3 regions of the Bacillus sp. 179-C3.3 HS genome follow, and region 3 is predicted to be linked to each of the others. Evidence: riboswitches for the same ligand, from Rfam matches in the RefSeq annotation. Region 3 holds a riboswitch; each other region holds the start of a gene.
What was found. Region 3 has a riboswitch for S-adenosylmethionine ahead of AB1K80_RS10815 (bifunctional homocysteine S-methyltransferase/methylenetetrahydrofolate reductase). Riboswitches for the same ligand answer to the same signal wherever they lie in the genome.
Positions count from the first base shown of each region.

Region 1: it holds a riboswitch for S-adenosylmethionine, as region 3 does, so the genes downstream of both, AB1K80_RS00550 (sugar ABC transporter substrate-binding protein) here and AB1K80_RS10815 (bifunctional homocysteine S-methyltransferase/methylenetetrahydrofolate reductase) in region 3, are expected to answer to the same signal.
Region 2: it holds a riboswitch for S-adenosylmethionine, as region 3 does, so the genes downstream of both, AB1K80_RS11855 (methionine ABC transporter ATP-binding protein) here and AB1K80_RS10815 (bifunctional homocysteine S-methyltransferase/methylenetetrahydrofolate reductase) in region 3, are expected to answer to the same signal.

Region 1 is NZ_JBFEFT010000001.1:108,577-113,835, reverse strand. It holds gene AB1K80_RS00560 (ABC transporter permease) at 1-611, opposite strand, end outside; gene AB1K80_RS00555 (sugar ABC transporter ATP-binding protein) at 608-2,104, opposite strand; gene AB1K80_RS00550 (sugar ABC transporter substrate-binding protein) at 2,174-3,292, opposite strand; SAM riboswitch class I at 3,461-3,570, opposite strand; gene AB1K80_RS00545 (branched-chain amino acid aminotransferase) at 4,010-5,101, shown strand; gene AB1K80_RS00540 (hypothetical protein) at 5,147-5,259, opposite strand, start outside.
Region 2 is NZ_JBFEFT010000017.1:70,883-76,141, reverse strand. It holds gene AB1K80_RS11860 (methionine ABC transporter permease) at 1-443, opposite strand, end outside; gene AB1K80_RS11855 (methionine ABC transporter ATP-binding protein) at 436-1,461, opposite strand; SAM riboswitch class I at 1,619-1,727, opposite strand; gene AB1K80_RS11850 (SCP2 sterol-binding domain-containing protein) at 1,830-2,171, opposite strand; gene AB1K80_RS11845 (thioredoxin family protein) at 2,294-2,596, opposite strand; gene AB1K80_RS11840 (toprim domain-containing protein) at 2,609-2,989, opposite strand; gene AB1K80_RS11835 (YusG family protein) at 3,089-3,325, opposite strand; gene gcvH (glycine cleavage system protein GcvH) at 3,369-3,752, opposite strand; gene AB1K80_RS11825 (arsenate reductase family protein) at 3,817-4,173, opposite strand; gene AB1K80_RS11820 (acyl-CoA dehydrogenase family protein) at 4,287-5,259, opposite strand, start outside.
Region 3 is NZ_JBFEFT010000015.1:34,313-39,571, reverse strand. It holds gene metH (methionine synthase) at 1-1,422, opposite strand, end outside; gene AB1K80_RS10815 (bifunctional homocysteine S-methyltransferase/methylenetetrahydrofolate reductase) at 1,406-3,247, opposite strand; SAM riboswitch class I at 3,326-3,445, opposite strand; gene AB1K80_RS10810 (YajQ family cyclic di-GMP-binding protein) at 3,527-4,018, opposite strand; gene AB1K80_RS10805 (S1 RNA-binding domain-containing protein) at 4,255-5,103, shown strand; gene AB1K80_RS10800 (BMP family lipoprotein) at 5,248-5,259, shown strand, end outside.

The DNA of each region.
Region 1 (5,259 bases), on a different contig from region 3:
GTCATAAAGATATGCGCGAATAGCACAATCGCCGCCATAATGAGAATGATATAGGGCACCTGACCGATGTGACTAAAAAAGGCTGGAATCGTCCCAGTGGAGAAGGTGCCATCCGGCATGACCATATTTTCTGAAATGGTCGCTCCTTTTGTATACGTTTGAGCCAGCCCTTGTATGATAAACATCATAGCTAACGTCATGAGCATATCTGGGATCTTCATTTTAACAATCATCCATGCATTCAACAGACCGACAATCATTGAAGCTGCAAGTGCAGATAGAATGGCAAGGAGTGGGTTCTGCGAAAACCATACAAACATGGAAATAACAATCGCATTAGATAACGTGGCAACGGAGCCTACAGATAAATCAAAACCATTCACGGACAATGAGATCGTTATTCCCACTGCAATAATGGTTACGATCGAGATTGACCGTAAAATATTGATGAGGTTTCCAGATTGTAAAAAGGCTGGATTCGCAGCCGAAAAGACGACAATTAAGACAACAATCGTTAAAATCGTGCCATATTGATAAAAGAAATCAAACAGTTGAAATGATGACTGCTGTTTTTTCCTTTGTTGAACAGGTGAAATGTGTCGTTCACTCATGATTGTCCTCCTGTTGAATGATATAAAAGTTCTTCTTCCGTCATTGGCCGCTTCATTTCCCGGGCAATGCTGCCATCATAAAGCACATAGACACGGTCTGCTATGCCCGCAATTTCTGACAGTTCACTTGAAGCATAAATGATTGATTTTCCACGATCAGCAAGTTCAGCAATCAGAGAAAAGATGTCCTTTTTCGCTCCAACGTCCACGCCCTTCGTCGGTTCATCAAAAATATACACATCGGCTTCAGCTAACAGCCATTTGCCTATGACAACCTTTTGCTGATTTCCACCAGATAGATACTTCACCTTCGTTTCAAGAGAAGGTGTTTTTACGCCAAGTCGCTCGACCATTTCTTCGGCGGTTTGCTTTTCCTTCAGTCGATGGATAAAGCTGAATATCCGTGTGAAGACGGATAGGCTTGCTGTCGTTAAGTTCCACCCTACTGTTTCCTCTGTCAAAATGCCTTCTTTTCTCCGTTCCTCAGGCACTAAGGCTAGTCCTGCTCTTACTGCTTGATGAGGTGAGTTGATTCTCACTGTTTTCCCGTGAATCTGCACAGTGCCCGTGCTTTTTTCAGAAGCGCCAAAAAGAGCTTTGCATAATTCTGTTTTCCCTGCTCCAACAAGGCCTGCGATGCCTAGAATTTCTCCCTTCTTCACATGAAAATGAATGTGATCCAGTTTATCAGGATCTGTTAAATCTTTCACGTCCAGCACAACAGGGAAATCATTCGAAAACGTACGGGTTGGGAATTGCTCATCTAACGGGGCTCCTAACATCTCTTCAATAACCTGTTTCGGGTCCGTTTCTTTGACAAGATGTGTCGCCACGCTCGATCCGTTTCGCATGACGGTCAATTCATCACAGATGGAGAAAATTTCTGGCATGCGGTGGGAAATAAAGACGATGCCCGTTCCATTTTGTTTCAGCTGTTCAATCAGAGAGAATAATTGACTAGTTTCTGCATGGCTGAGCGGTGCAGTTGGTTCATCTAATATTAAAATGCTACATTGAGCGGAGACTGCCTTCGCAATGAGCACCATCTGCTTTTCTGCAAGCGTTAATTCACTGACAAGCCGCTTTGTGGAGAGGTTGATCTCCATCTCCTTCAGCGTTTGAGCCGCCTGACGATGAAGCTCCTTCCAGCGAACAAACGGCTGCCGCTCAATTTCATGCATCATCATATTCTCACCAACACTTAAATAGGGCACAAGAGCTGTGTCGACTTCTTGATGGACAGTCTGCACACCGTATGTGGCCGCATCCTTTGGTGTGTGAATAGATGCCAATTGCCCATTGATATGAATGGTCCCTTGTGCATGTGAATAGGCCCCTGATAATACTTTCATTAAAGTCGACTTCCCAGCGCCATTTGCTCCGATCAGCGCATGTACCGTCCCTTTTTTCAACGTAAAATCAACTTGATCTAATGCCTTGACCCCTGGAAATTCAATCGAAATCTGTTTCATGTGAACAAGTGGCGATGTCATAGGTGTTCTCCTCCAATGATCGTCATCTGAAAAATGAAACACTCTCTAATGAAAGAGAGTGCATGTTGATTATTTTGCATAATGGTTCTTTAAGGTTTTCATCCAGTCCTCTTCAAAGGCAGAAGATGAACCAAATCCCTTCACTTCTTCCGCAAGGTTCACCATATTGATGGCTTTCCCTGCCTGTTGGAGCTGCTTTTGTGAGATAAGTGAGGCCTCAAGGTCATAGGAAGAAGGTGTTTCCTCTCCAGCTATTTTTTTCGCAAGGATTCGAACGTCAACCTCCCCAATTAGCTTTGGATCTACTGCTGCTGTATACTTCCAAGGGCTGTCTTTCGTCGTCATTTCCTGAAGATCCGCATTTGAGACATCAATTCCATAGATCTTGACTTCTGTTCTTCCTGCTTCTTTTAAAGCTCTTGCCGCACCGATCGCAAATGCATCCCATGTCGCGAAGATTGCATCAAGCTTGCCCTTCGGATATTTATTGAGCATTGCCGCGACAGCATTTTGCGTTTGCACGGATGTATCAGAAGATGCAATACCAAAACGGTCAATCTCTTTTATCCCTGGATGCTTCTCAAGGGTTTCTTGGTATACCTTGTTTCGTCTGACCATTGGCGGAAATCCATCTACCCACAGATAGGCAATGTTCGCTTTCCCATTAAAATCAGCGACGAGTGTGTCCAATGACTTCTTGGCTAATTGTTCATCATCTTGAGAGGTGACTGTGACGCCTTTGATATCCTTCAGCTTAGGGTTTGAATCAAATGCCACAACTGGAATTCCCTTCGCTGTAATCTTCTTCACATCAGCGACTGTCGCCTCATCATCTCCATGGGAAATAATGATGCCATCATAGTCTTCTTCTAGTGCCTGGGAAATCGCATCATGGAACTTCGCTGTATCTCCATTGGCTGTATACACATCAACCGTAAAGCCTAGTGCCTCACCTTCTGCTTTTGCACCAGCTAAAAATTGCGCTGTGTGGTCATCTCCACCAATTTTGCGGATGACTTTAATCTTTGCCCCCTGCCCTTTTGCAAATCGCTCTGGTACATTGTCAAAGGAAACATTTTCGTTCGTTTTCGCTTTTGATCCTGAGCTTGATCCCGCTCCACAACCAGTTAATACAATGGTTAGTACCGTCAATATCACAAGAAATGATGTCAAATTGTTACGCTTCATTGCTGTTCCTCCTCAAAGTTGTTTATTTTCCCCATAGGAAAACTAGGTAAAAGTGTTAGACCTCACCCGTCAACCCATGGATTGATTCAAAATAGAGACAAAAAAGCCTCTCTTTTTAAAGAGAGGCTGGATGACCGTTGCATAAGATATGTATCGGATCGTCTTCCTCTCTTATCTGTCAAAGCTTTGATCGCTTTGCAGGAATTAGCACCAATTTCTAAAGTAGAAACGGTTGCTGGGCGTCATAGGGCCAGTCCCTCTGCCTCTCTTGATAAGAGATTCGTATGAAATTTTGCGTTAAATGTTCCCTTTACTTTAATGCGATGTCACATCGTTGTCAATCACTTTTTTGAATATTTTTAAAATGACTCACTCAATCTGATAAGTAGGAGATGCTAGCTTGACAGGATTCATGCGACGTTGCCCATTGCCATGTAGTAGTCAAAAGGTGTATAGTTGAAAAAAAATCTGACAGAAACACAGCCCGCTTTTTAATTATCTGATTAATCAGTTAATAACGAATCTGGATTTTATTTCTTTTTTAAGAAGGTGGTGGCACAGGTAACTTACAGTAGAGAGAAGGAAAGCGCTTTACCTGAATTTTCTCATGAGAATTCCAGAAAACCTATTGCTAATATTTCGTGAAGGTATAGAATAGAATCATAATTATTTCGTATTATTAGAATTTTCAAATAATCAATAGCAAGGAGATTTACAATGCCAAAACAACCCATCCGTGTAGAACTCAGTTCAACAAAAAAACCAAAACCTCAATCTGATCAGCTTGAATTCGGGAAAATCTTCACAGACCACATGTTTGTGATGGATTATTCAACTGATAAAGGCTGGTACGATCCAAGGGTTATTCCCTATCAAGCGATTCCGATGGATCCAGCTTCTATGGTTTACCACTATGGTCAATCTGTGTTTGAAGGCTTAAAAGCGTATGTTTCTGACGATCAAAAAATTCTATTATTCCGTCCAGAAAAAAACATGGAACGCCTAAACAGATCCAATGATCGCCTGTGTATCCCTCAAATTGATTCAGAAACTGTGTTAGAGGGGTTAAATGAACTCATTCGCATTGATAAGGATTGGGTACCTGATGCAGAAGGAACTTCTCTTTATATTCGTCCGTTTATCATTTCCACTGAACCTTATTTAGGGGTTGCACCGTCAAACACGTATAAACTCATCATCATCTTGTCTCCGGTGGGCTCCTACTATAAGGAAGGCATTCACCCTGTTAAAATCGCCGTTGAAAATGAATTTGTTCGTGCCGTAAAAGGCGGAACAGGTAATGCTAAAACAGCTGGCAACTATGCATCAAGCCTAAAAGCACAGCAAGTGGCTGAAGCAAAAGGATTTTCACAAGTTCTTTGGCTTGATGGGGTTGAGAAAAAGTACATTGAAGAAGTAGGCAGTATGAACATCTTCTTTAAAATCAATGGTGAGGTCGTCACGCCGAAATTGAACGGAAGTATTCTAGAAGGCATTACACGGAACTCTGTGATCGAACTGTTAAAGCATTGGGACATTCCAGTGAGAGAACGTAAAATCTCAATTGATGAACTCATTGAGGCACACAAAACAGGTGAACTGGAGGAAGTGTTTGGAACAGGGACGGCAGCCGTCATTTCTCCTGTTGGGGAGTTAATTTATCACGACCAACAATACGTCATTCAAGATGGGCAAACGGGTGACATATCGAAGAAATTGTACGAAGCCATTACTGGCATCCAAAAAGGGACACAGCCCGACATCTTTGGTTGGACAGTGGAAGTCGATTCTGTCGTGAAGCAGGCATAACATAACAAAGAACCCTTCATCGTGAAGGGTTCTTTTTCCTTTTCATCAAATCGTCCACCAAAACAAGATCGATACACACACAATGAGCCCTGCATATATCCACCCTTTCCATTTGATATGACGCTTTTTTTCAATCAACAAAAAGACTTCCGGTAAAA
Region 2 (5,259 bases), on a different contig from region 3:
AAAGATTCTGGAAGCAACACTTTGAAAATAATTGTAGATGTTTTAGCCCCCATTGAACGGGCCGCCTCAATGACTCCTTTGTCTACCTCACGTAGTGCGATTTCCACTAGTCGTGCATAGAATGGAGCAGATCCGATGATCAAAGCAGGCAGTGCTGCCTTTGGACCTAATATCGTATCCATGATGAGTTTTGTAAACCCTAATAAAAGAATGATTAAAATAATAAAAGGAATCGATCTGAAAATGTTGACGACTGCCCCGATAACACCATTAATGACTTTACTTTCCCATAAGCCGCCTTTTCCTGTGAGGAATAGCAGGAGTCCGAGAATAATTCCGATGACAAAAGCAAATGCCAATGAAATGAGTGTCATATACAACGTTTCGTTTGTCGTACTCCAGATGACATCTAGGTCAACATTCGGAAACCATTTCTCAAACATGTGTCATCACCTCAATTTCAACCTGTTTACTTTGGATATAGGCGATGGCTTTTTCAACCTCTGTCTCTTTTCCATTAATGTGGATAAAGAGTGTTCCAAATGCGCCTTCCTGCGTTTGGGATATTTTCCCTTGAAGGATGTTGACATCCACTTCATAAGAACGAATGATTTCACTAATCAACGGTTGCTCGGCAGAATCGCCGATAAAGGACAAGCGGACAACCTTTCCTTCTTTTACACGCTCTAAGATATGCTCGATCGTTTCTTGTGCTTCCTCTGGTTCAGCAAGCTGTTGCACAAATCGCTTCGTCATTTCTTCCTTCGGCTGTCTGAAGACGCGTAATACTTCGCCTTCTTCGACAATGCGACCATTCTCCATGACCGCCACACGATGACAAATTTTGCGAATCACGTGCATTTCGTGGGTGATGAGTACAATCGTTAATCCTAATCGTTTATTAATATCTGCTAAAAGCTCTAAAATCGAATCTGTTGTTTGCGGATCGAGTGCTGACGTGGCTTCGTCACAAAGGAGAACCTTTGGATCATTGGCTAATGCTCTCGCGATACCCACACGCTGCTTTTGTCCACCACTTAGCTGCGATGGATAAGCATTCTCTTTCCCTTCTAATCCGACCAATTTAATTAGTTCGTTGGCACGAGCTCTTCGCTTGGAAGTCGGCACACCAGCAATTTCAAGTGGAAACATAATATTTTGTCGCACCGTTCTCGACCAAAGGAGATTAAAGTGCTGGAAGATCATGCTAATTTCCTGTCTTGCTTTGCGAAGCTTCGCATTGGATATTTCATTAATTCGGTTACCGGCTACTTCAACAATTCCTTCTGTTGGCAGCTCCAGACCGTTTAAGAGGCGAATGAGAGAACTTTTTCCTGCACCGCTATACCCGATAATTCCGAATATTTCACCTTTACCAATCTCAAGGTTGACGTTCTTCACTGCGTCTACATTTCCGTTCTTCGATTGGTATGTTTTTGATACATTCTGTAAATTGATCACAGTCTGATCACCTGCTTTCTTGCTGAATCTATAGTTGTCTCACATGCACGCAGCATATTTTCTCCTATCAAACATGGCGCTAACCCCGTAATAAGGTTAGTAAAAAAGACCTAACTGCAACGCAAGCAGAAAGGCCTTTTATTTCAAATACGCCTTTCTCTCATTTTCCAAAGCGTTGCGGCTTTGAGTGAATTGGCACCAATTTCAGCTATGCTGACGGTTGCCGGGTTTCATAGGGCACGTCCCTCCACCTCTCTTAATAAGAGAAAATATGTTGTTTTATGTGATGTCTATGTTTTTACTAACGTAGGATATCATGCTAACTGAGATATGTCAACGCTGTAAATCGCTAATTTCCAAGTAAACGACTACGTTATCACATTTCTAAAAAAACCGTTTGTTAGCCAAAGCACAGCCTCCAATCTGAGGAGTGCCCGAAACGAGCCTTTTACCTTGACCTGGCCACGACTAATCAACTGCTGTAACGATAGATCTCCATCTAATAATTGGAGAATGTCTTTTTTCTCACCATAAAATGTGAGGTCTGATAACTCAATTGCAGGTAGTTTCTTCACTTCACCACGTTCATCCACAATTAATGTACATGAGTCTCTTTCCGCCTCAAATGTAATCTTCAAGGATGATGAGGAGAGTAGCGGCTTTAATAATAATCGCTGCTTTGTGTTTCCATGGGCTTTCACATTTTCCACATGTATAACCTCCCTGTCATTTGGTTATACATAACATTTCTCTACAAACCGTCGCTTGTCCTTTATAAAACACTCGACAAATTCTCGGGGAGGCAGTGCTTGAAATATGACAAAAAAACACTTTATTTAGCGGTTTCGATCATTTCATGAAGATATGGAACAGAGTGAAAGGCATAACCTTTTTGAACAATTTCGCCCTTTTTGAACAATAGAAAGCAAGGAACGCTCTCGATTTCAAACAATTTCGCAAAACCAGGGGAGTAGTTCAAATTGTTCTCATAAAACGGAACGTCTGGTTGCATGGCGTCCACCACTGTCAGCATTTTTTTGGCTACCTGACATGTGCCGCAAAACGGTGTATATAAGTATAAAAGAAATAAATCGTCTTCTATTTCTTTCCATTCGTGCTCCTCGATCTCTTTCATATACGTCCACCCTTATAAAAATTTAGAATGAACATCAATGTTTGCAGCTAAAAGGATAGATGCAATATGGGCTGACGGTGATGCGGCTACTTCTCGGTACATTTTGTCTACATAGAGATGCAGCGCTTCAGGAATTTCCCGACGAAATTGCTTCCGCAGTTTATCTCCAGCATCGTCACTGTCTGCTAGGATATAAACGTCTTTTCCAAATAAATCGTCTACGAGCTGATCAAGCTTCGATGTACTGATTGTGCCATTTGTGCAAATGATGGTGATAGGTTCATTTATGACTTCTTTCAGCTTCTGTTTATCGGTTTTACCTTCTACAATGATGACCTTTTCTACATCGATCTGTTTCATCACGATCACCTGGCCCTTTTGACATTGATTCATTTCTCCCTTAGCGTACAGTCTTTCATTCGGGTTGTAAAGCTCAGATTCTTGGTCATCAAAAAGACTGCAGCATCTAGTCACTGCAGCCTTCATTCACTATTAACACCAGCCATTTTCATCATCACAATCTACATATTGTTCTGTTCCTTGCGTCAGTGTATCCGTTAGACGATAAAAACGTTGCTGATCGTAGGAATAGCCAGATTTTAACTCATATTGGTTTTCGCTTAGCATCTTGCCAATCTCTTCATTTTGAAAATAAAGTGCCATTCCATCTTCTTTGAATCGACCAGTGACATGTTCTGTTATATCCACCTGTTCTTTTTGAAAAGACAATTGGACACCCCCCATAAAGGTAGAGTGTCCAATTTTAAATGAATTAGTCTTCTTGTGTCATTTCGTCATATTGTTCAGCTGACATTAAGTTGTCGATTTCAGACGTATCTGCTGGTTCTACAACGATCATCCATGCTTTCTCATATGGGGATTCGTTTACGAATTCTGGGCTATCATCTAGCTCATCGTTTACTTCAACGATTGTCCCGTTAATTGGTGCGTAAAGTTCAGAGACTGTTTTGACTGATTCTACACTTCCGAAAGGCTCGTCCGCTGTAATTTTGTCTCCTACTTCAGGAAGCTCAACGAAGACGATATCTCCTAGCTCAGATTGTGCAAAGTGCGTAATACCAATACGAACCTTGTCCCCTTCTACTTTGACCCACTCATGTTCTTCTGAATAACGTAAATCTTTTGGTGTGCTCATTCAATTCCCTCCAGTCTTTTCTTTCCGTCTATATTGAAGATACCACAATCTGAATGAAGTTACATCATTTCCAGACGCTTTTAAATGTATCTTCATTAAATCCAACAGTCACTCTTTTACCATCTGTTGTGATAGGACGCTTAATTAACATTCCGTTAGACGCGAGTAATTCTAGCTGCTCGTCCTCCGACATCGTAGGAAGTTGATCTTTCAGCTGAAGCTCTCGGTATTTCTGTCCGCTTGTGTTAAAGAATTTCTTCAACTCCAAACCACTTTTTTCGTAAAGTGCTTTCAATGTTTCTTTATTAGGCGTTTCTTCAACAATATGTATGCTGTTGATTTCTTTGTCGTGTTCTTCAAACCACTTTTTTGCTTTTCGGCATGTTCCGCAAGATGGATATTCATAAAAATCTAAAGCCATCATTTTCACCCCCTGCAAAGTGTGACAACATTTTATCATAAAACATTTTAAAAACCTAAACGTATGCTTACAAAAAGGTGTGGAGTCATCTCCACACCTTTTGAAGGCTGTTTTTATACGATATATTTCTGTTCTACAAAGATGCGTTTCGCTACTTCACGCTTTGTCGCAATGACATTAATTGGTGTGAATCTTGTCAGCTTGCGAAGAGCTGACAGGTTCATACGGAGGGCATCTCCTTCGTCCATTGCGATCAAAGATTCCTTCGCATGTGCTTCAATCTCAAGGAATGCTTCCTGCGTGAAAATTTGCGTGTAGGCAAGCTTTTGTGCATTTTTCTCTACGCCTGTTGCCGCGATGGCTTTTTCTGTACGCAAGATTGCAGATTCGGCGGCAAAAATGCCATTGACTATATCCGCGATATTCACAAGGATTTCTTGCTCACGCTCTAGTGCATTTCCATATTTTAATGCTGCCATGCCTGCCACCATGAGGGCAATCTTTTTCGCATGAGCGAGCAAGTATTTCTCTTGATCAAGCGGTTGATCGCCAGGTTCTTCAGGCATCATCATCATGAGTTCTTCTTGTAATGTTTGCGCTTTTTGAAGAAGTGGCAATTCTCCTTTCATCGCCTTCTTCAAGAAGGTACCTGGCACGAGCAAACGGTTGATCTCATTTGTGCCTTCAAATATCCGGTTAATTCGTGAATCACGGTAAGCTCTTTCGACTTCGTATTCTTGCATGAATCCGTATCCACCGTGCATTTGTACGCCTTCATCGGCGATATAATCTAATGTTTCAGAGCCAAGCACTTTGCAAAGAGAGCATTCAATTGCATATTCAGCAATGGATTGTGCAATTTTCTTACCGTCCTTTTGCTCTTCTTCACTTAACAAGCCCATCCGCTGTTCAAACAAGCCAACTGTACGGTAAACAGCACTTTCCATGGCATAGAGCTTTGCTGACATGTTGGCTATTTTTTCACCCATTAAGCTAAATTTAGCAATGGGCGTTTTGAATTGCTTCCGCTGGTTGGCATACTCTGCTGATAATTGGATGACACGCTTTGAAGCACCGATCGTGCCG
Region 3 (5,259 bases):
CTCAAGCTTTCGTTCTGCCGTTACGGCCATTCCTGTTTCATCTATCGTGCCGACGACAACGGCGCCGCCATATAATGAGACAAGAGGGAGAATCTCTTCAAAACGTTCTTCACCATCTTCTAGATTAATTGAATTAATGATCGCTTTCCCTTGTGAATAGGTGAGTGCCTTTTCAATGACGTGCTTGTCAGTGGAATCAATGACAAATGGGGCTTTGACCTTTTTCATGGCTTCTCTTAAAAACCCTTCCATGTCCAATAATTCATCTCGGTCAGGATCTGCTAAACATACATCGATGACATGGGCGCCATTTTTCACCTGTGCACGGGCGATTTCTGCCGCTTCTTCAAACTTTTGTTCGGCAATGAGTCGTTTGAATTTCCGAGAGCCGATGACGTTTGTTCGCTCACCTACAAAAAGGGGACGCATCGCGTCTTCATAAATGAGTGGCTCAATCCCGGAAACAGTATGCGGAGAAGGCTCATGAGACAAGCTTCTTGGCTTGAGTGCATGAACTTCTTCAGATAATGCTTGAATATGAGCTGGCGTTGTTCCGCAGCAGCCTCCTACGATGTTTAACCAGCCTTCTTTGGCAAAGGCAGCAATTTTTTTAGCAAGAGAGGCAGGGGATTCGTGATACTGACCTTCTTCATCTGGCAGACCGGCATTCGGATAGCAACTCACAGCCGATTTGGCAATGGAAGAGAGTGTGCGGATATGGTCTGTCATAAATTCTGGTCCTGTCGCACAGTTGAGGCCAACGCTGATTGGATTCATATGCTCAAGGGAAATATAAAAGGCTTCGATATCTTGACCAGCAAGGGTAGTGCCCATCGGTTCAATGGTTCCGGAAACCATGAGTGGTAATTGGATGCCCGTCGCTTGGAATGCTTCTTGAATGCCTTTAAATCCTGCTTTTACATTCAACATGTCTTGACTCGTTTCTAAAAGGAGGACGTCACACTTGCCATCAATGAGGGCGCGTGCCTGCTCCTCGTAATTTTTGACGAGCTCTTCAAATGTTGTACCACCTGTCACAGATAACGTTTTTGTGGTGGGTCCCATTGCCCCTACCACGTAACGAGGCCATTCTGGTGTGGAGAAACGGTCTGCTTCATTTTTGGCTAGTTGTGCTGCTTTTTTATTGAGTTCATAGGCAAGATGGCCAAGATCATAGTCATCAAGGACGAGTTTCGTCGCACCAAACGTATTCGTTTCTATTAAATCTGCACCTGCGGCAAGATATTCGTGATGAATGGTGGAGATGACGTGAGGGGCTGTGATATTCAAATATTCATTACAGCCCTCATACGCTTCGCCACCAAAATCGTCTGCTGATAACTTTGCGTTTTGAATCATTGTGCCCATCGCCCCATCAAGGACAAGGATGCGTTTCTCTAGCTGTTCAGTGATAGTTGACATGTGCGTTTGGCTCCTTTTCTTTCTCGTGGATGTAGGTTGTCAGTTCTGCTGTTAAATCTGATCGAAGGAAAGGGGTAATTAAATAAATGCCGTTAAACAGTTCGCAGGCTGTATCTAGTAGTGAGCGAGCGATGGCTAAGCCTTCAATACGTTGTTTTTCCTTATCTTCGCCTGCTTTTGCCATGATCTCACGGATTGAATCAGATAGTTTAATACCGGGAATTTCATGGTGAATAAATTCGGCATTCCGGCTACTTGTTAAAGGCATGATGCCAATGTAAATCGGTTTATCCAAATGGCGGCTTTCCTCATGAATTTTCACAAGCTGTTCTTCTGAATAGACAGGCTGTGAGATGAAATAATCAGCACCGTATTCTATTTTTTTCTCAAGGCGCTTTACCGCTTTATCAATATGACGCACATTTGGATTAAACGCGCCTGCCACTGAAAAATTGGTCTTTTTCCCGAGCGGTTTCCCTGAGAAAGAAAGGCCTTCATTGAATTGTTTGATCAGACGGATCAAATCAAAAGAGGTTAAATCATAAACAGACGTTGCACCTGGGAAGTCGCCAATTTTCGACGGGTCGCCTGTAATGGCTAAAATATCGGTTAAGCCAAGAGTATCCAGACCCATCAAATGAGATTGAAGCCCAATTAAGTTCCGGTCACGACATGTGATATGAACAAGTGAACGCATATCGAGCTGCTGCTTCAATAAAGCGCCGCAGGCGACATTGCTAATACGCGGTGTGGCCAAAGAATTATCAGCGAGCGTTAGCGCATCGATGCCTGCACTCTTTAATTCATTCGCAGCGACTAGAAACTTGTCAAAGTTCAGCTTCTTCGGCGGATCTAGCTCAACAATAATCGTGCGTTTTTTGGTCGCTAGCTCATCAAGTCCTGGTTCTGTGCGCTGATCTCGAACTGAAATGATTTCTTCTTTTAACACTTTGACTTCTTTTTCAGTGATCGGTGCTAAGTCTTGAACAGCTTCAGCCATAGCGCGAATGTGCTGAGGCGTTGTTCCACAGCAACCGCCGATCATGCGTGCTCCTTGATTTCTAAAGGCTAACGCACTTTTTTTGAAATAATCATTATCTGTATCATAGACGAGTCTGCCTTCTTCAAGAGAAGGGAGGCTGCTGTTAGGGTAGACAGATAAATGGGAATTTTCTAAAAGTGGAACGCCTTCGAGTGCCTGAATCATATGATAAGGGCCAAGTCTACAATTAATCCCGACAACATCAGCGCCAAGTGACGACATTTGCAATAAACCGTCTTTGAGCGGTGTTCCATCTTGCAGGACCCCTTGTTCATGCATCGAGACGTTCATGACAATGGGAAGATCCGTTTCTTTGCGTGCAATTTGGAGAACGGCTTTTGCTTCTTCAAGATCATAATAGGTTTCGAGCAATAATCCGTCAGGCTGTTCATTTAATAGCAGGTACAACTGTTCTCGAAAGCTTCGTTTGATTTCGTCGATCGAGTAGGCATTTTTGTTAAATGTTCGAATTCCACCAATTGTCCCAAGGACATATGCAGAACCTGCGGCTGCTTTGGCAATTTGTACAGCTTTTGTATTGATCCGTTTCGTTTCCTCTTCTAAGCCGTAGCGTGATAGTTTAATATAATTCGCCCCATACGTATTGGTTTGAATGATGTCAGCTCCTGCCTGGACATACGCTTCGTGTACTCTCTTGACTTCGTCTTCCTTCGATAAATTTAATTCCTCAAAGCAGCGGTCAATGCCATATGAGTATAAGAGTGTTCCCATTGCACCATCTGCAATCAATACGCGGTTCTCTAAATCTTGTAATAAGCCCATTGTATTCCTCCTTATTTCTATGTAACAAAAAAAGCCTTCTGATAAGAAGAAGACTTTTTGGGTGTATCGTAATTCTTCTCCTTATCTTCCAAGCAGTTGCTTGCTGGATTTAGCACCTTGGTCATAGAAAACAAGTTTCTACTTACACCGGTTGCTGAGGCTTCACAGGGCCAGTCCCTCTGCCTCTCTTGATAAGAAAGCGATATGAAAATGTCAATGATTTGAACTTTTATCAACTGTATCGAAAAAATTGGAAATAATCAATGGAAAATTTGAAATTTATCGAAAATTTATAAATTGGACATCAATCGGCAAGTCAGCTTTTCGTATAAGGGAGATGATCGCTTGTAAATCGTCTTTATTTTTCCCTGTGACCCGCACTTGATCATCCTGAAATTGAGATTTCACTTTGATCCCAGATTGTTTAATGAGGTTATTGATCTTTTTGGCATTTTCTTTATCAATGCCACTAATCAGTTTGGCGCGCTGACGCACTGTTCCGCCGAGGGCATGCTCGCTTTTACCATAGTCAATGTTCTTCGTCGGCACGTTTCGCTTGATGAGCTTTGATACAAGGACATCTTTTAACTGCTCAAGCTTAAAATCATCGTCAGAAATAAGCACAAGCTCTTCTTTTTCTAGTGAAATATCACTTTTACTCCCTTTAAAATCATAACGATTTTTGATTTCTTTTAACGCTGTTTGAATGGCGTTTTGCACTTCAGGTAATTCGACCTTCGATACAATATCAAATGAACTTTCTTTTGCCATGCTACATGACCTCCAACTATAGATATTGCGTTTATCTTACCATGCCATGCACTGAAGAAGAAACCTTAGCCATGATCAAATCAAGACTTCAAGCTCTTGCTGTATAAATCAACTGTCGTTTGTCTAATTTATCTAACAGAACTAGTGATGTTCATGTACAGAGAAGTATAGTAGAATAAAGTGAAATCAAAAGATGAACGAACGCTCTTGTGAGGGCAGATAGGAAGGAAGAGAACATGAGACCAGGTGTGCAATTGACCTTGCAAATAGATAAAGAAATGGAATACGGCTACTTTTTGACAGATGGTGAAGATTCTGTCCTCTTGCATCGCAGTGAAATGACAGAGGATATTGATGACCGAGATGAAGTGGACGTGTACTTATATGTAGATCATGAGGAAAGATTAGCGGCGACGATGAAAATGCCACTCATAAATGCACATACATATGGATGGGTAGAAGTCGTGGATGTTGTTGAGGATATGGGCGTTTTTGTAAATGTTGGGTTATCAAAGGATGCACTCGTTGCAACAGAACACCTTCCCCCTTTTGAGGAAGCTTGGCCGGCAAAAGGCGACAAACTGTATTGTATGCTGAAAGTCACAAGCTACGGCAGAATGTTTGCAAAACCTGCGACAGAAGACGTGATCAGTGAATTATTTACTGAAGCGCCAGAAACCTTGATGAACAAAGAAATCACAGGGACGATTTACCGTTTAATCGCGACTGGCTCCTTTATGCTGACAGATACAGGGGTGAGAGGATTTATTCATCATACAGAACGAAGGGAAGAACCAAGATTGGGATCGACCGTGACAGGTCGTGTGATCGCGGTGAAAGAAGATGGGACTGTCAACGTATCCCTCCTTCCGAGAAAGCAAGATGCATTGTCTGTAGATGCGGAAGACATTTTAACTTATTTGAGAAACCGAAATGGTGCAATGCCTTACTGGGATAAAAGTAATCCAGATGATATCCGCGAAAGATTTCAAATGAGTAAGGCAGCGTTTAAGCGAGCCTTAGGTCATCTCATGAAACATAATCAAGTCTACCAAAAAGATGGTTGGACGTATGAGAAGAAGTGAGCAAATGCTCACTTCTTTTATTTTATTTTAAAAAAATGGGTTTTTTAAGTGAAAAAAGTAACAAAAATATCTTCTAATTGGTGAAATAACTACCTCCTAATCCGATAAAAAGAAAGTAAGGATGAAAAAGGAGAGTGTGTTTGGATGAAAGTAAAA